DNA from 3 places in the Paractinoplanes hotanensis genome. Region 3 is predicted to be linked to each of the others. Evidence: riboswitches for the same ligand, from Rfam matches in the RefSeq annotation. Region 3 holds a riboswitch; each other region holds the start of a gene.
The links. Region 3 has a riboswitch for cobalamin ahead of metE (5-methyltetrahydropteroyltriglutamate--homocysteine S-methyltransferase). Riboswitches for the same ligand answer to the same signal wherever they lie in the genome.
Positions count from the first base shown of each region.

Region 1: another riboswitch for cobalamin. It lies ahead of LXN57_RS08865 (VWA domain-containing protein); the one in region 3 lies ahead of metE (5-methyltetrahydropteroyltriglutamate--homocysteine S-methyltransferase).
Region 2: another riboswitch for cobalamin. It lies ahead of LXN57_RS17200 (ABC transporter substrate-binding protein); the one in region 3 lies ahead of metE (5-methyltetrahydropteroyltriglutamate--homocysteine S-methyltransferase).

Region 1 is NZ_JAMQOL010000010.1:175,660-180,676, reverse strand. Features, by position in the region: gene LXN57_RS08870 (gluconokinase) at 1-1,292, shown strand, start outside; cobalamin riboswitch at 1,359-1,484, shown strand; gene LXN57_RS08865 (VWA domain-containing protein) at 1,542-3,791, shown strand; gene cobO (cob(I)yrinic acid a,c-diamide adenosyltransferase) at 3,791-4,390, shown strand; gene LXN57_RS08855 (cobyrinic acid a,c-diamide synthase CobB) at 4,384-5,017, shown strand, end outside.
Region 2 is NZ_JAMQOL010000021.1:79,155-84,171, forward strand. Features, by position in the region: gene LXN57_RS17180 (C40 family peptidase) at 1-192, opposite strand, end outside; gene LXN57_RS17185 (hypothetical protein) at 405-1,034, shown strand; gene LXN57_RS17190 (hypothetical protein) at 1,061-1,489, shown strand; gene LXN57_RS17195 (DUF4229 domain-containing protein) at 1,502-1,813, shown strand; cobalamin riboswitch at 1,798-1,935, shown strand; gene LXN57_RS17200 (ABC transporter substrate-binding protein) at 2,045-2,980, shown strand; gene LXN57_RS17205 (FecCD family ABC transporter permease) at 2,997-4,076, shown strand; gene LXN57_RS17210 (ABC transporter ATP-binding protein) at 4,073-4,849, shown strand; gene LXN57_RS17215 (VOC family protein) at 4,864-5,017, opposite strand, start outside.
Region 3 is NZ_JAMQOL010000001.1:172,213-177,229, forward strand. Features, by position in the region: gene LXN57_RS00840 ((2Fe-2S)-binding protein) at 1-693, shown strand, start outside; gene metE (5-methyltetrahydropteroyltriglutamate--homocysteine S-methyltransferase) at 732-2,981, opposite strand; cobalamin riboswitch at 3,084-3,298, opposite strand; gene LXN57_RS00850 (ribonucleotide-diphosphate reductase subunit beta) at 3,323-4,318, opposite strand; gene LXN57_RS00855 (ribonucleoside-diphosphate reductase subunit alpha) at 4,339-5,017, opposite strand, start outside.

The DNA of each region.
Region 1 (5,017 bases), on a different contig from region 3:
GCGCGCCGCTCGGGCCGCTGGTCACCTGGGCCGACGCCCGCGCCGGGGAACAGAGCGAGCGGATCGTGGCCGAGGGCCGGGGCAAGCGCTTGCAAGGGCGTACGGGAACGCCGGTCCACCCGATGTCGCCGCTGACCAAGCTGGCCTGGTGGCGCGACAACGACCCCGAGACCCTGCGCAAGACCCCGCGCTGGGGCGGCGTGAAGGAGCTCGTGCTGGCCGCTCTGGCCGACGCCCCGTACGCCGTGGATCTGTCGATCGCCAGCGGCACGGGGCTCTACGACATCCACGAGCGGCGGTGGGACCCGGAGGCGCTGGACATCGCTGGAGTGACCGCCGGGCAACTGGCCGAGGTGCTGCCGACGACCACGGTCCTCAAGCTGCGGCCCGGCGTCGCCCGGGCGGCGGGGCTCGACCCGGCCACCCCGCTGGTCATCGGCGCGGCCGACGGACCCCTGGCCAACCTGGGCGTCGGAGCCACCCCGGCCGGGGTGGCGGCGGTCTCGCTGGGCACCAGCGGCGCGCTCCGGACGGTGGTCGACCGGCCCACCGCCGACCGGGCGGGGCGGCTGTTCTGCTACGCGCTCACCGAGGACCGCTGGGTGATCGGCGGGGCGGTCAACAACGCCGGCTCGGTGGTGCGCTGGGCCGGGCAGAGTTTCGCGGCCGGGTTCGAACGGCCGGGCGCCGAGGGGGAGGACGCCGACGAACGCGACGCCGCCCTGCTCGTGGAGGCCCAGGGGGTGGCGGCCGGCAGCGACGGGCTGCTCTGCCTGCCGTACCTGCTCGGCGAACGGGCGCCCTGGTGGAAGCCCGGTCTGCGCGGCGCGTACCTGGGACTGCGGCGGGAACACGGGCGCGCCCACCTCGTCCGGTCGGCCGTCGAAGGCGTGTGCCAGCAGCTGGCCCTGGTCCGGGACTCGTTCACGGCCGAGGGGATCGCGGTCACCGAGGTGCGGGCCACGGGCGGGGCGGTTGCCTCCGAGCTGTGGGTCGGTGTGCTCGCGGCCGCGCTCGACGTGCCGGTCGCGGTGGCCGACACCCCGGAGGGCACCGCGCTCGGCGCGTGCCTGCTGGCCCGGCACGCCCTCGGCGAGCTGCCCGACCTCGATCAGGCGGCGTCGCTCGTGCCGCTCGGCGAGCCGACCCGCCCCGATCCGGCCAACGCCCACCTGTACGCCCGGCTGCGGCCGCTCATCGAGTCTTCGGCGCTGGCCGTGCTCGAGGTGGTGAAGGAACTCGACCGGATCGCCCCGCCGGCCCTGCCCACGACGGAGAAGGCCGTGTCGTAGGGGTCACCTTACCCCGCGTTGACGGGGTGGGCGGGCGTGAGAAAGCATGGCGGGCGAGCGGTAGCGGAGGAACCCGGTGCGTAATCCGGGACGGTCCCGCCACTGTGACCGGGGAGCGACCCGCCACCAGAGGCCACGGCACCTACAGCCGGAAGGCGCGCGGGGAGCGACGATCCGGGAGTCAGGAGACTCCGGCCGCTCGTGACAACCGCCGCGCGGGCGTGGACACCCGCGCAGAGAGGGACTCCCGTGACGCCGTACCCGTTCTCGGCCGTGGTCGGCTTGGCCGATCTGCGCCTCGCCCTGCTGCTGACCGCCGTCTCGCCCGCTGTGGGCGGGGTTCTGGTGCGTGGCGAGAAGGGCACCGCCAAGAGCACTGTCGTGCGCGCCCTGGCCGCGCTGCTGCCCGAGGTGGCTGTGGTGCGCGGTTGCCGCTTCGCGTGTGACCCGTCGAAAATGGATCCGCTCTGCCCCGACGGCCCGCACGCCGCCGACAGTCCGGTTCACCACCGGCCCGCCTCGCTGGTGGAGCTGCCGGTCGGCGCGACCGAGGACAGGGTGGTGGGCACGCTCGATCTGCAGCGGGCGCTGGCCGACGGGGTCAAGGCGTACGAGCCGGGACTGCTGGCGGCGGCGCACCGCGGGGTGCTCTATGTCGACGAGGTCAACCTGCTGCCCGACCACCTGGTCGACCTGCTGCTGGACGCGGCGGCGATGGGCCGGGCCCACGTCGAGCGGGACGGGGTGTCGGTCAAGCACGCGGCCCGGTTCCTGCTGGTCGGCACGATGAACCCGGAGGAGGGCGAGCCGCGGCCGCAGCTCGTCGACCGGTTCGGTCTGGTGGTCAACGTGTCCGCGCCGCGCGACGCCAAGGACCGGGCCGAGGTGGTGCGGCGGCGGCTGGCCTACGAGCTCGACCCGGACCGGTTCGCGGCGCGGTTCGAGGGCGACGAGCGGGAGCTGGCGGGCCGGATCGTGGCCGCCCGGGACCTGCTGCCGGCCGTTGTGCTGCCGGACCGGGAGCTCGACCGGATCGCGCTGGTCAGTCTCGCGTACGGGGTGGACGGGATGCGCGCGGACATCGTGGTGGCCCGCTGCGCGGTCGCCCTGGCGGCCTGGCACGGCCGCGAGCTGGTCACTGCCGATGACGTACGCGATGCCGCGCGCCTGGCGCTGCCGCACCGCCGCCGCAAGGATCCCCTCGACCCGCCCGGCACCGACGAGCAGCGCCTCGAGCAAGCCCTGAAGGAAGCGGACGCGCAGCTCGGGGACGACGACCCGGACGACGCCCCGCCTGCTGGTGGCCCCGAGGACGGCGGCCCGGACGGGGGCGGCCCGGACAGCAGCGGCTCGGACAGCAGCGGCTCGGACCGTGGCGGCCCGGACAGCGGTGGCGGCGATGGGGGATCGGCTGACGGCGGCCCGGAAGGCGCCCGCGGCTCCTCGGACGACGGCGCTTCTCCGACGTCGCAGTCCTCATTGCCCAGTCCGGAAATGACGGATAAATCGGCCGCGGACCAGCAATCCGATGAGGACGGCGGGCGCGGCGAGAATCGGGTAGCCGGAGCGGCGGCGGTCGCGCCGGGTTCTGCCTATCGAACGAAGACTCTGAGCATCGCGCGTCGTGGGGAGGGCGGCCACGCCGGTCGTCGTTCGCTGTCGCTGTCGCGGCGTGGACGCGTTGTCGGCTCTCGGATGCCGACCGGTCGGCTGGCCGGGGCGCCGCACCTGCCGGCCACCCTGCGCGCGGCTCTGCACCGTGCGGGCACTGAGCGGTCACGGATCGGCCAGGGGCGCGAAGGAGCAGTCCCAAATCGGGTACGCACCGGGCAGGCAGAGGTGGGAGGGGCGCGTGACTCGAGCGCTGCCGGGCCTCAGTCGGACGGCGAGCGGGGCCAGGTGCACCGCGCGGGCGATGCGCCCGTGGATGCGGGTTGGCGGCCGATGGTGCTGCCCCGGGATCTGCGGGAGGCGGTGCACGTCGGGCGGGAGTCGAACCTGGTGCTCTTCGTGGTCGACGCCTCGGGGTCGATGGCGGCCCGCAAGCGGATGACGGTGGTGAAGACGGCGGTGTTGTCGCTGCTGCGCGACGCCTATCAGCGGCGGGACCGGGTGGGGATGATCACCTTCCGGGGGCACGAGGCCGAGCAGGTGCTGCCGCCCACGTCCAGCCATGAGGTGGGGGTGCTCCGGCTGGCGGGTCTGCGCACGGGGGGACGTACGCCCTTGGCCGCCGGCCTCCGGACGGCCGCCGCGACCATCGCGACCGAGCGTCGCCGTGACCCGCGCCGGCGGCCGCTGTTGATCGTCGTCACCGACGGCCGGGCCACCAGCGGACCCGACCCGGCCACCGTGGCGCCGGCGCTCGCAGGGGTGTCCACTGTGGTGGTCGACTGCGAATCCGGGCCGATCCGGTTGCGGCTCGCGGCCCGGCTCGCTGCCGCGCTCGACGCCGACCTGATGCCGGTGGAGGGCCTCGAGACGGGCCGGGCCGCCTGATGCCGCAGGGAAAAGTCACCTCCGTGCCGGACGACGGCCTCACCACCCGCCAGCGCCGGCGCCAGGCCGTGCTGGCCGTCCACACCGGACACGGTAAGGGCAAGTCGACCGCTGCCTTCGGGATGGCCCTGCGCGCGTGGAGCGCGGGCTGGCCGGTTGGCGTCTTCCAGTTCGTGAAGTCGGAGAAGTGGCGGGTGGGCGAGGAATCCGCGCTCAAGGCGCTCGGCGCCACCGGGGGAGCGCCGGTCACCTGGCACAAGATGGGCGAGGGCTGGTCGTGGATCCAGCGCGCCGGCGCCGAACGCGACCACGCGGCCGAGGCGGCCGAGGGCTGGGCTCAGATCAAGCGGGACCTGGCCGCCGAGACCCACCGGTTCTATGTGCTCGACGAGTTCACGTACCCGATGAAGTGGGGTTGGGTCGACGTCGACGAGGTGGTGGCCACGCTGGCCGAGCGTCCGGGCAACCAGCACGTCGTGATCACCGGCCGGGACGCGGCGCCGGCGCTGCTCGAGGCGGCCGACCTGGTCACCGAGATGACGAAGGTGAAGCACCCGATGGACGCGGGCCGCAAGGGGCAGCAGGGCATCGAATGGTGACCATGCCGCGGGTCGTCATCGGCGCGCCCGCCTCCGGACACGGCAAGACCACGGTGGCGACCGGACTGCTGGCCGCGTTCGCCCGGCGGGGGCTGCCGGTCGCGCCGTTCAAGGTCGGGCCGGACTACATCGACCCCGGCTACCACGCGCTCGCCGCCGGGCGGCCGGGCCGCAACCTCGATTCCGTGCTGGTGGGGGAGGACCTGATCGGGCCGCTGTTCGCGCACGGCTCGCAGGGCGCGTCGCTGGCCGTGATCGAGGGCGTGATGGGGCTGTACGACGGGCGTACCGGCGCCGGCGAGACGGGATCGACGGCCCAGGTGGCCGGGCTGCTCGAGGCGCCGGTGATCCTGGTGGTCGACGCGGCCGCGCAGGGCCGCTCGATCGCCGCGCTGGTGCACGGGTTCCGCAGCTTCGGCAGCGTGCGGATGGCCGGCGTGATCCTGAACCGGGTCGGCTCCGACCGGCACGAGGCGATCCTGCGCGAGGCCTGCGAGGAGGTCGGCACGCCGGTGCTCGGCGCGCTGCGGCGGGCCGATGCCGTGGCCGCGCCGTCCCGCCACCTCGGCCTGGTGCCCGCGGCCGAGCGCCGCGCCGAGGCCCGGGAGTCGGTCGACGCCCTGGCCG
Region 2 (5,017 bases), on a different contig from region 3:
CGCCGCCGGGCGGGCGCCGACATCGGGCACGGCCAGGTTGAATGTGTCCTGCGGGGCGGTGGCCGGGTCGGCCAGGGCGGGAACGGGCTGGAACAGGGCGGCAATGGTGGCGGCAACGGCGGAGAACGCAACGGGGCGCCACCAAGGGTGTGCGTTGCGTGATCGCCGGACACCGACTCTTGCTGTCGCCATGTGCTCCCCGTCCCGTCGCGCCGCTTCGCGCCGCGTGCCGTCCCCCTAAAGACTTACATCAAAGCTCGCATGCCTGTCGATTGATCCCAGGTGAAAGAAGACTGGGAATCCGGCGAACGGCACCACGCGGGCACCCGCCGGACACCGGCGCCCGGCGGTTCGGGGGAGGGGAGAAGTACTCTCGACGGCAGTTGTCGAGAGGGGCGCAGCAGATGGATGCCGGATTGAAGCGTGAGCTGGAGGCCAAGGTCTATGCCGGCGAGCGGCTGAACCGGGCCGACGGCGAGGCCCTCTACGCCTGCGACGACCTCGCCTGGCTCGGCCGCCTGGCCCACCACCGGCGCACCGAGCTCAACGGCGACCGGGTGACCTTCAACGCCGGCCCGCAGTCCGAGGCCGCCTCCATGATCTACGGCCGTCTCGAGAGTGCGGGCGACCGCGTCGATCACGTGCTGCGGCTGCGCGACCAGCAGGACCGAGCGGGCGACGTGCCGGCCTTCGCCCCGGTGCGGCACCAGCCCGAGGGCGAGGCCAGGGCGGCGGCGCCGACCGAGACGCTGAAGACGTTCGCCGTGTCCCGGCTGCTGCTCGACAACGTGCGCCACGTGACGTGTTCCTGGGCCATGCACGGCCTGCCGGTCGCCCAGCTCACACTCAACTTCGGCGCCGACGACCTCGACGGTCCCGAGGGGGCCGCCGACCGCGACGAGGTGCTCACCCTCATCTGGGACGCGGGCTTCCGGCCGGTCGAGCGCGACGGCCGCCACGAGGTCGTGACCGAGCACGAGCCGGCGCCCTCCCTGGCCCTGCGGCGCAGCGAACCGCAGCAGGTCTGGGCCTGAGCCGGGCGCGTACCCTGCAAGGTGTCATGACCGACACGAAAAGCACCCGCCGCCCACGCCGGGACGCCAGCGGACGCCTGGCGACCATCGGCGACCTCGTCGGCACCGCGCTGGCCGGGCTGGTGACCGGGGCCGTCCTGCTGTTGATCCTCGAGGCGATCCTGTCGCTGACCCGGGTCTCCGAGTTCGGCAACACCAGCGGCTGGCTCGCGATCATCCTGCCGGTGTGGCTGTTCGTCGAAGAGTTCCGGGCCGAGGGCTACGGCGCCTCGCGCGTTGTGGTCGCTCTGCTGGGCACCGGCTTCGCCGTGGCCGCCGGCATGACGATTGCCGGCCTCGCCGCCACCCAGTTCCCGACGCTGGTCAGCGGTCTGTTCGGCGCGGCCGCCTTCACGGTGGTCTATTGCCTGATCTGGTTCTACGGCCTGCGGTGGCTCAGTCACCGCGTGGGCTGACGAGAGGGAGACATGAGCCCCGCCATCAAATACACGCTCGGCCGGATCGGCCTGTTCGTGGTGGTTCTCGCGCTGCTCTCGCCTCTCCCGCTCAACCTCCTGGTGACCGGCATGATCGCGATCCTGGTGTCGGCCGTCGCGTCGTTCTTCCTGCTCGCCAAGTGGCGTAACGAGATGAACGAGCAGCTCGTCGGCGCCGCGGGCCGTCGCTCGGCCGAGAAGGAGCGGCTGCGCGCCGCGCTGGCCGGTGACGAGGAAGCGGCCGCCGAGGGCGACCGGGCCGCCGCTCCGCAGCAGGAGAAGAGCGCCGAACCGCCCCGTTGATCAGGGGTGGGATAGCGTCGGAGGGACCGCGTTCAGCGAAGCCGGTGTGAACCCGGCGCTGTCCCGCAACTGTGTGACCTCCTTCGGGGTCGAGCCAGGTCGCCTGGACGCCGGTCGCGAACAAGCGCTCCCGGGGAGGGGCGCCTCGCGGACAGACCACCCCTGAGGCCCTGTCGGCGAAGCACCCGGCCGACGCCCGTCGGCACAGCACCCGGCCGACCGGAGGACCTCATGAAACGTGCACTGACAGCCGCGCTCGCGGTGACCACGCTGCTGCTGGCCGGCGCCTGCGGCGGCAACGACGACACGACCGGGCCCGCGGGTGGTCAGCCGTCGGGCGCCGCCGCCGCGTCGTACCCGGTGACGGTGGGCGACCTCACGCTCGACCAGCGACCCGAGAAGATCGTCTCGCTGAGCGCGACGGCCACCGAGATGCTGTTCGCCATCGGGGCCGGACCGCAGGTGACGGCGGTCGACGATCAGTCGAACCACCCGGCCGACGCGCCGAAGACCGACCTCTCCGGCTTCAAGCCCAACGCCGAGGCGATCGCGGCCAAGGACCCCGACCTGGTGGTGCTCTCCAACGACATCGACAAGATCGTCGCGCAGCTCGACCGGCTGAAGATCCCGGTGCTGCTCGTCGCGGCCGCGGCTGACCTCGACGACACGTACCGGGAAATCGGTGACCTGGGCACGCTGACCGGGCATCGGGCGGAGGCCGACGCGCTGACCGACCGGATGAAGGCCGACATCGACAAGATCGTCAAGGACGTGCCCGCCCGCAGCGCGCCGCTCAGCTACTACTACGAGCTCGACCCGACGCTCTACACGGTCACCTCGAAGACGTTCGTGGGCTCGATCTTCTCGCTCTTCGGCCTGACCAATGTGGCCGACGCCGCCGACCCGGACGGCGCCAAGGGCGGCTACCCCCAGCTCTCGGCGGAGGCGCTGGTCAAGTCCGACCCGGACACGATTTTCCTGGCCGACACCAAATGCTGCCAGCAGTCGGCGCAGACCGTCGCCGCCCGCAAGGGCTGGAACACGATCACGGCTGTGCGGACCAAGCAGATCTTCCCGCTCGACGACGACATCGCGTCCCGCTGGGGCCCGCGGACCGTCGATCTCGTGCGCGCGGTGGCCGACGCCGTGGCCAAGGTCCCGGCGTGACCGGAACGGCTGGGCGGTGACCACCACGCTCCGCGAGAACCGGGGCGGGGTCCGGCCGGCTGGTCTGCGAGCGGGCTGGCTGGCCGGTGGTGTCGCGGCCGTTCTGATCGCGCTGGTGGCGGGGCTGGCCTTCGGGTCGGTCGCGCTGCCGCCGGGCGGCGTCGCCATCGAGCTTCTCAACCTGATTCCGGGCGTCCAGCTGCACAGCGGCCTCACGGCCCGTGAGGTCGCCATCCTCACCGAGCTGCGGCTGCCCCGGGTGGTGCTCGGACTGCTGGTCGGCGGGCTGCTCGCGCTGGCCGGCGCCGCGTACCAGGGCGTGTTCCGCAATCCGCTGGCCGACCCGCACCTGCTCGGGGTGGCTGCCGGCGCGGGTCTAGGCGTGACCGCGGTGATCTCGTTGCGAGCCGGGGCTTCCGGCGACGCCACCGCCAACCTGCCGATCGGGGTGCCGGTGGCAGCGTTCGCCGGTGCGCTGCTGGCGGTCGCGCTGACCTGGCTGCTGGGCGCGGCCGGGGGCCGCGACCGCTCGCCGGCGACGCTGATCCTGGCCGGGGTGGCGGTCTCGTCGTTCCTCGCCGCCGGGCAGACCTATCTGATGCAGCGACACGTCGAGACGCTGCGCGAGGTCTACTCGTGGCTGCTCGGGCGGCTGGCCACCGCGGGCTGGCACGACGTGCTCATCGTGCTGCCGTACGCCGTGGTCACCGCCGTCATCGTGCTGGCCCAGCGGCGCGAGCTCGACGTGCTGACCGTCGGCGACGAGGAGGCAACCGGCCTCGGCCTGCACCCGCAGCGCAGCCGCTACCTGTTGATCGTGGCCGCCTCGCTGGGCACCGCGGCGGCGGTGTCGGTCTCGGGGCTGATCGGCTTCGTCGGCATCATCGTCCCGCACACCATGCGCCTGCTGGCCGGCTCGAGCTACCGGTCGATCCTGCCGCTGTCGGTGCTGTTCGGCGGCGCCTTCCTGGCGCTCGCCGACCTGCTGGCCCGTACGGCCGGCGGGCAGGCCGAGATCCCGATCGGCGTGGTCACGGCGTTCTTCGGGGCGCCGTTCTTCATCGTGGTGCTGCGCCGCAGCCGGGGGACGTCGTGAGCGCTCGGGCGATTCGTGTTCAGGATCTTCGCGTACGGCTGGACGGGAACTTGATCGTGGACGGCGTCGCCCTCGACGTGTCCCGGGGCGAGTGGGTCACGGTGATCGGGCCCAACGGCGCGGGCAAGTCGACGGCGTTGCGCGCGATCGGCGGCCTGTTGCCCTGCACCGGCACGGTCGAGCTCGACGGCGCCCCGGTCGACCGGCTGCACCGCCGAGAGCGGGCCCGGACGATCGCCACGGTGAGCCAGTCGCCCACGGTCCCGCCGGGCATGCGGGTGCTGGATTACGCGCTCCTGGGTCGTACGCCTTATATCGCGCCGCTCGGCCGGGAGTCCGCCGCCGACATCACTGCCGTCGAAGAAGTGCTGGAGTCGCTGGATGTGGCGCGCTTCGCCGGCCGGCGGCTCGAGACGTTGTCGGGCGGCGAACGGCAGCGTGTCTTCCTGGCCCGGGCGCTGGCTCAAGGCGCGCGGATCCTGCTGCTGGACGAGCCGACGAGTGCGCTCGACATCGGACATCAGCAGGAGGTGCTGGAACTCATCGACCGCCTGCGGGCCGAGCGGGAGCTGACCGTGCTGATGACGATGCACGACCTGACGACCGCGGGCGAGTACGCCGACCGTATGGTGCTGCTGGCCGAGGGCACGGTTGCCGCGGCGGGCACGGCGCGCGAGGTGCTCACCGAGGAGAACCTCGCCAGGCACTACCGGGTACGGGTCCGCGTGGTCGAGGGCGAGCACGGGCCACTCGTCGTGCCGGTTCGCCGCTGAGTCTGTGGCGCGTGCTAGCGGGCGCCGGCGAGCACGGAGAACAGGCCGCCCTGTGCGTCGGAGAGCACCGCGTAACGGCCGATCGGCAGGGTCGTCGGAGGCTGGACCACGGCGCCGCCCAGGGCGAGGGTGTGCTCGGCCGCTACGTCGACGTCGTGCACCGAGAAG
Region 3 (5,017 bases):
CAGCCGCTCGACGCCGAGCCGGGGTGGCGGCCCTTCGGCGAGCTGCTCGACCCGGCCGTCGTGGCCGAGCGGGTCGAGGCCGGGCGGCGGGTGCTTCTGCGAATGTCCGGCCTGCGCCGCGACGAGATCGGCGAGCGGGTGGTCGCCTCCACGATCTTCCTCGGGCTGGCCTCGCGGCTCGTCTCGCCCGTGCTGGCGGCGGCTGCGCTCACCGGCCTCGTGCCGCTGGCCGACCCGGGCCGCCTGTGGTGGCGGCCCGTCGAGAGCGGTCCGATGCCGATCGCGTACGACGGCCTGGGCGCCGCCGCGGGCAGCGGGCACGACCGTACGGCGATCGACCAGCTGGTCCGCCCGATGCTCGAGGTGTTCCGCCACCGGTTCGTCCTGTCCCCGCAGGTGTTGTGGGGCAACGTCGCCTCGGCGCTCGGCGGAGCCGTCGGCATGATCGCCGGCAACGCCCCCGGCCGGGCCGCCGAGCGTGCGGCCACGATCGTCACCGGCCTGCTCGCGGAGCCGCCCCTGGCAGGCATGGCGACCCTGCACCGGCCCGATCCGCACCGGGCCCGCTGGTTCCTGGTGCGCGACAACTGCTGCCTCTACTACCGCATCCCCGGCGGCGGCACCTGCGGCGACTGCGTGCTCACGCCGGAAGTGGTCCGGCGTGAGCAGTGGCAGAGGCTCCTCAGCCGCTGATGCGTGGCCGGCCGAAAGGCGATGGGCCACCGGACACCTCAGCCGCCGCGAACCTCGGCGGCGGCTGCCACGAGGTGCTTCAGCGACGCCTCGACCTCGGGGTAGCCGCGGGTCTTGAGGCCGCAGTCGGGGTTGACCCAGATCCGGCGGGCCGGCACCGCGGCGACGGCCCGGCGCAGCGATTCGGCCACCTCGTCGCGCGACGGCACCCGGGGCGAGTGGATGTCCCAGACGCCGGGGCCGACACCGCGGGCGTAGCCGATCGCGGCCAGGTCGCCGAGCACCTCCATCTTCGACCGGGACGCCTCGATGCTGGTGACGTCGGCGTCGAGGGCGTCGATGGCCGTGATGACCTCCCCGAACTCGGAATAGCAGAGGTGGGTGTGGATCTGGGTGTCGTCGGCCACGCCGCTGGTGGCCAGCCGGAACGAGCCGACCGCCCAGTCCAGGTACGCCTTCTGGTCGGCCCGGCGCAGCGGCAGGGTCTCGCGCAGCGCCGGTTCGTCGACCTGGATCACCCTGATGCCGGCCCGTTCCAGGTCGGCCGTCTCGTCGCGCAGGGCCAGCGCGACCTGGTCGGCGGTGTCCGCCCAGGGCTGGTCGGTGCGGACGAACGACCAGGCCAGGATAGTGACCGGGCCGGTGAGCATGCCCTTCACCGGGCGGTCGGTGAGCGACTGCGCGAACGTCGACCACTCGACGGTCATCGGGCCGCGGCGGGCCACGTCGCCGTAGATGATCGGCGGGCGTACGCAGCGGGAGCCGTACGACTGCACCCAGCCGAGGTCGGTGGCCGCGAACCCGTCGAGCTGCTCGCCGAAGTACTGCACCATGTCGTTGCGCTCCGGTTCCCCGTGCACGAGGACGTCCAGGCCCAGCTCCTCCTGCAGCCGGATGACGTGCTCGACCTCCTTCCTCATGAGCGCGGCGTAATCGGCGGCGGACAGGGTTCCGGCGCGCAGAGCGGCCCGCGCCTGCCGCAGCGGAGCGGTCTGCGGGAACGAGCCGATGGTCGTGGTGGGCAGATCCGGCAGCCCGAGCCGGGCCTGCTGGGCGGCGGCCCGTTCAGCGTAGGCGCCGCGCTGCCGGTCGGCCGGGCTCAGTGCGGCGATCCGGGCCCGTACGCCGTCGTGCCGCCACGACGGCGGGGTCGCGGGCAGCGGTTCGGGGAGGTGGGCGGTGCCGTCGCGCAGCGCCCTGCCGAGCAGCACGACCTCGTCCACCTTCTGCCGCGCGAACGCGAGCCGGGCGACCAGGTCCGCGTCCAGGCGCTTCTCGACCGACAGGTCGACCGGGACGTGCAGCAGCGAGCATGAGGCCGAGACCGCGACGTGGTCGGCCAGCCCGGTGACGGTCGCTCCGATCGAGGCCGCGGCGCGCAGGTCGGTACGCCAGATGTTGTGCCCGTCGACCAGTCCGGCGACGATCGTCTTGCCGCGCAGCGGCCCGGCGGCGGCCAGCCGGGCCAGGTTGCCCCGGCCGGCGACCAGATCGAGGCCGAGCGCCTCGATCGGGGTGCCGAGCAGCGCGGGCAGGGCGGCGCCGAGCTCGCCGAAGTAGGTGGCTACGAGGATCTGCGGCCGTCGTTCGAGGCCGCCGAGGCGGTGGTAGACCGCGCGCAGCGCGTCGATCTCCGCCGGCGTGCGGTCGGTGACGTAGGCCGGCTCGTCCAGCTGCACCCAGGGCACGCCGGCGTCGGCGAGGCGAACCAGGATCTCCGCGTACGTGTCGGTCAGCTCGCCGAGACGGTCGAACGGCAGCCCGCTCGACGCGGAGGGCTTGGCCAGAAGCAGGAACGTGGCCGGCCCGACCAGCACCGGGCGGGTGGTGATGCCGAGCGCGGCGGCTTCGGCGTACTCCCGCAGGGGCTTGTCCGGCCGCGCCCGGAAGGTGGTCTCGTCGGCGATCTCGGGGACCAGGTAGTGGTAGTTGGTGTCGAACCACTTGGTCAGCTCGAGCGCGGGCTCGGCGTCGACTCCGCGGGCCATGGCGAAATACGTGTCCAGTTCGGACAGACACAGCCGGTCGAACCGGTCCGGGACCGCACCGACGGCGACGGCGGTGTCGAGGACGTGGTCGTAGAACGAGAACGTGTTGGACGGGATAGCGTCGAGCCGGGCGTTGCGCAGCGTCTGCCACACCTCGGCGCGCAGCCCGGCGGCGGTCCGCTCGAGTGCGGCGGCGTCGATCGTGCCGGCCCAGTAGGCTTCGACGGCCTTCTTCAACTCACGGTTGGCGCCGATACGCGGGTAGCCGAGCACAGTGCTCTGCCCGAAAGGCGTTGTCACGACAGGTGTTCCTTCCCTCGAAGACCCCGGTGGCCCACGAGAAGAGGCACGCTGAAACGAGGCACCTGACCCTCCCGCGGGATCACCGGCGGCGCGCACCGGTCGGTGCGCACGGTGCGGGCAGGTCTTCGGACTTGCGGGCGCCTGGCACGTTCCTACTGGCCGTCGCTTCCCAGGCCTCGCGGCCCAGTGCTTGATGACGGCGGTCGTTCCCACTCACCGCTGCGGGGCAGTCCCGGATTTCCACCGGGTTCCCTCTTACGACGCCCCGGTCCGGTCTCGTCGGACCGGGGCGAACCAGCACTGCCGTCCACTCTAGTGAGCGGATCGGCATCAGTCGCTCAGAATTCGTCGTCGAAGGTGACCGAACCCGTCACACCGACCTGGTAGGCCGAGACACGGCGCTCGAAGAAGTTCGAGAGCTCCTGCACGTCCTGGAGCTCCATGAAGGCGAACGGGTTGCCGCTGCCGTACATCGGCTCGATGCCCAGCGCCGACAGGCGGCGGTCGGCGACATGCTGCAGGTACTCGCGCATGTCGGCCAGCGACATGCCCGAGACGCCCTGGGTGAGCAGGTCCTCGGCGAACTGCACCTCGCATTCGACGGCCTCGGACAGCATGTCGCGGACCTGCTGCTCCATCTCGGCGTCGAAGAGATCCGGTTCCTCCTGCCGGACCTGGTCGACCACGTCGAACGCGAACGCCATGTGCATGCTCTCGTCGCGGAAGACCCAGTTGGTGCCGGAGGCGAGGCCGTTCAGCAGGCCGCGGGAGCGCAGGAAATACACGTACGCGAAAGCGCCGTAGAAGAACAGCCCCTCGATGCACGCGGCGAAGCAGATCACGTTGAGCAGGAACGCGCGGCGGTCCACCTTCGACCGCAGCGAGCGCAGTTCGTAGATCGAGTCGATCCACTGGTAACAGAACTCGGCCTTGCGGGCGATCGACGGGATGTTCTCGACGGCCGCGAACGCCTCGGCGCGCTCGTCGAGATCGGGCACGTAGGTGTCGAGCAGGTTCAGATAGAACTGAACGTGCACGGCCTCCTCGAACAGCTGCCGCGAGAGATAGAGGCGGCCCTCGGGCGAGTTGACGTGTTGATACAGGTTGAGCACGAGGTTGTTGGACACGATCGTGTCACCGGTGGCGAAGAAGGCAACCAGCCGCGAGACCAGGTGTTGCTCGGCCGGTGAGAGGCGCTGCAGGTCGGCGAGGTCGCCGTGCAGGTCGACCTCCTCGACGGTCCAGGTGTTCTTGATGGCGTCCTTGAAGCGGTCGAAGAAGTGCGGGTAGCGCATCGGCCGCAGCGTGAGGTCCATGCCGGGATCGAGCAGCATCTGACGTACGGGGGTGGTGGTCACTGGCAGGCCTCACATGACTCGGGGTTTTCCAGGGAGCAGGCAAGGGCTTCCTCGTCGGAGACGACGGGAAGCGCGGCGAGCGGCGTCGTGGCTGCCGCGACGGAGACGGTCGCCTGCTGGATGCGCGTCGCGGGGCGCGAGCGCAGGTAGTACGACGTCTTCAACCCGGCCTTCCAGGCGTACAGGTACATCGAGGAGAGCTTGCCGATGGTCGGCGCGCTCAGGAACAGGTTGAGCGACTGCGACTGATCGATGTAGGGCGCCCGGGCGGCGGCCAGCTCGATCAGGGCCTTCTGCGGCAACTCCCAGGCCGTACGGAACAGTTCGCGCACCTCGGCCGGCAGTTCGGCGATGCCCTGGACGGAACCCTCGGCCCGCTTGATCTGCTCCCGGATCGAGGCCGTCCACAGGCCGCGGGCCTTCAACTCCCGTACGAGATACGTGTTGATCTGCAGGAACTCGCCGGACATGGTCTCGCGCTTGAAGAGGTTGGACACCTGCGGCTCGATGCACTCGTAACACCCGGCGATCGAGGCGATGGTGGCCGTCGGCGCGATCGCCACCAGCAGCGAGTTGCGCAGACCGCTCGTCCGTGCGCGTTCGCGCACGTTCGTCCACCGTTCGGTCTGCGCGGGCGTCGCTCCCCACAGGTCCGGGTGCAGGTCACCGCCCGCG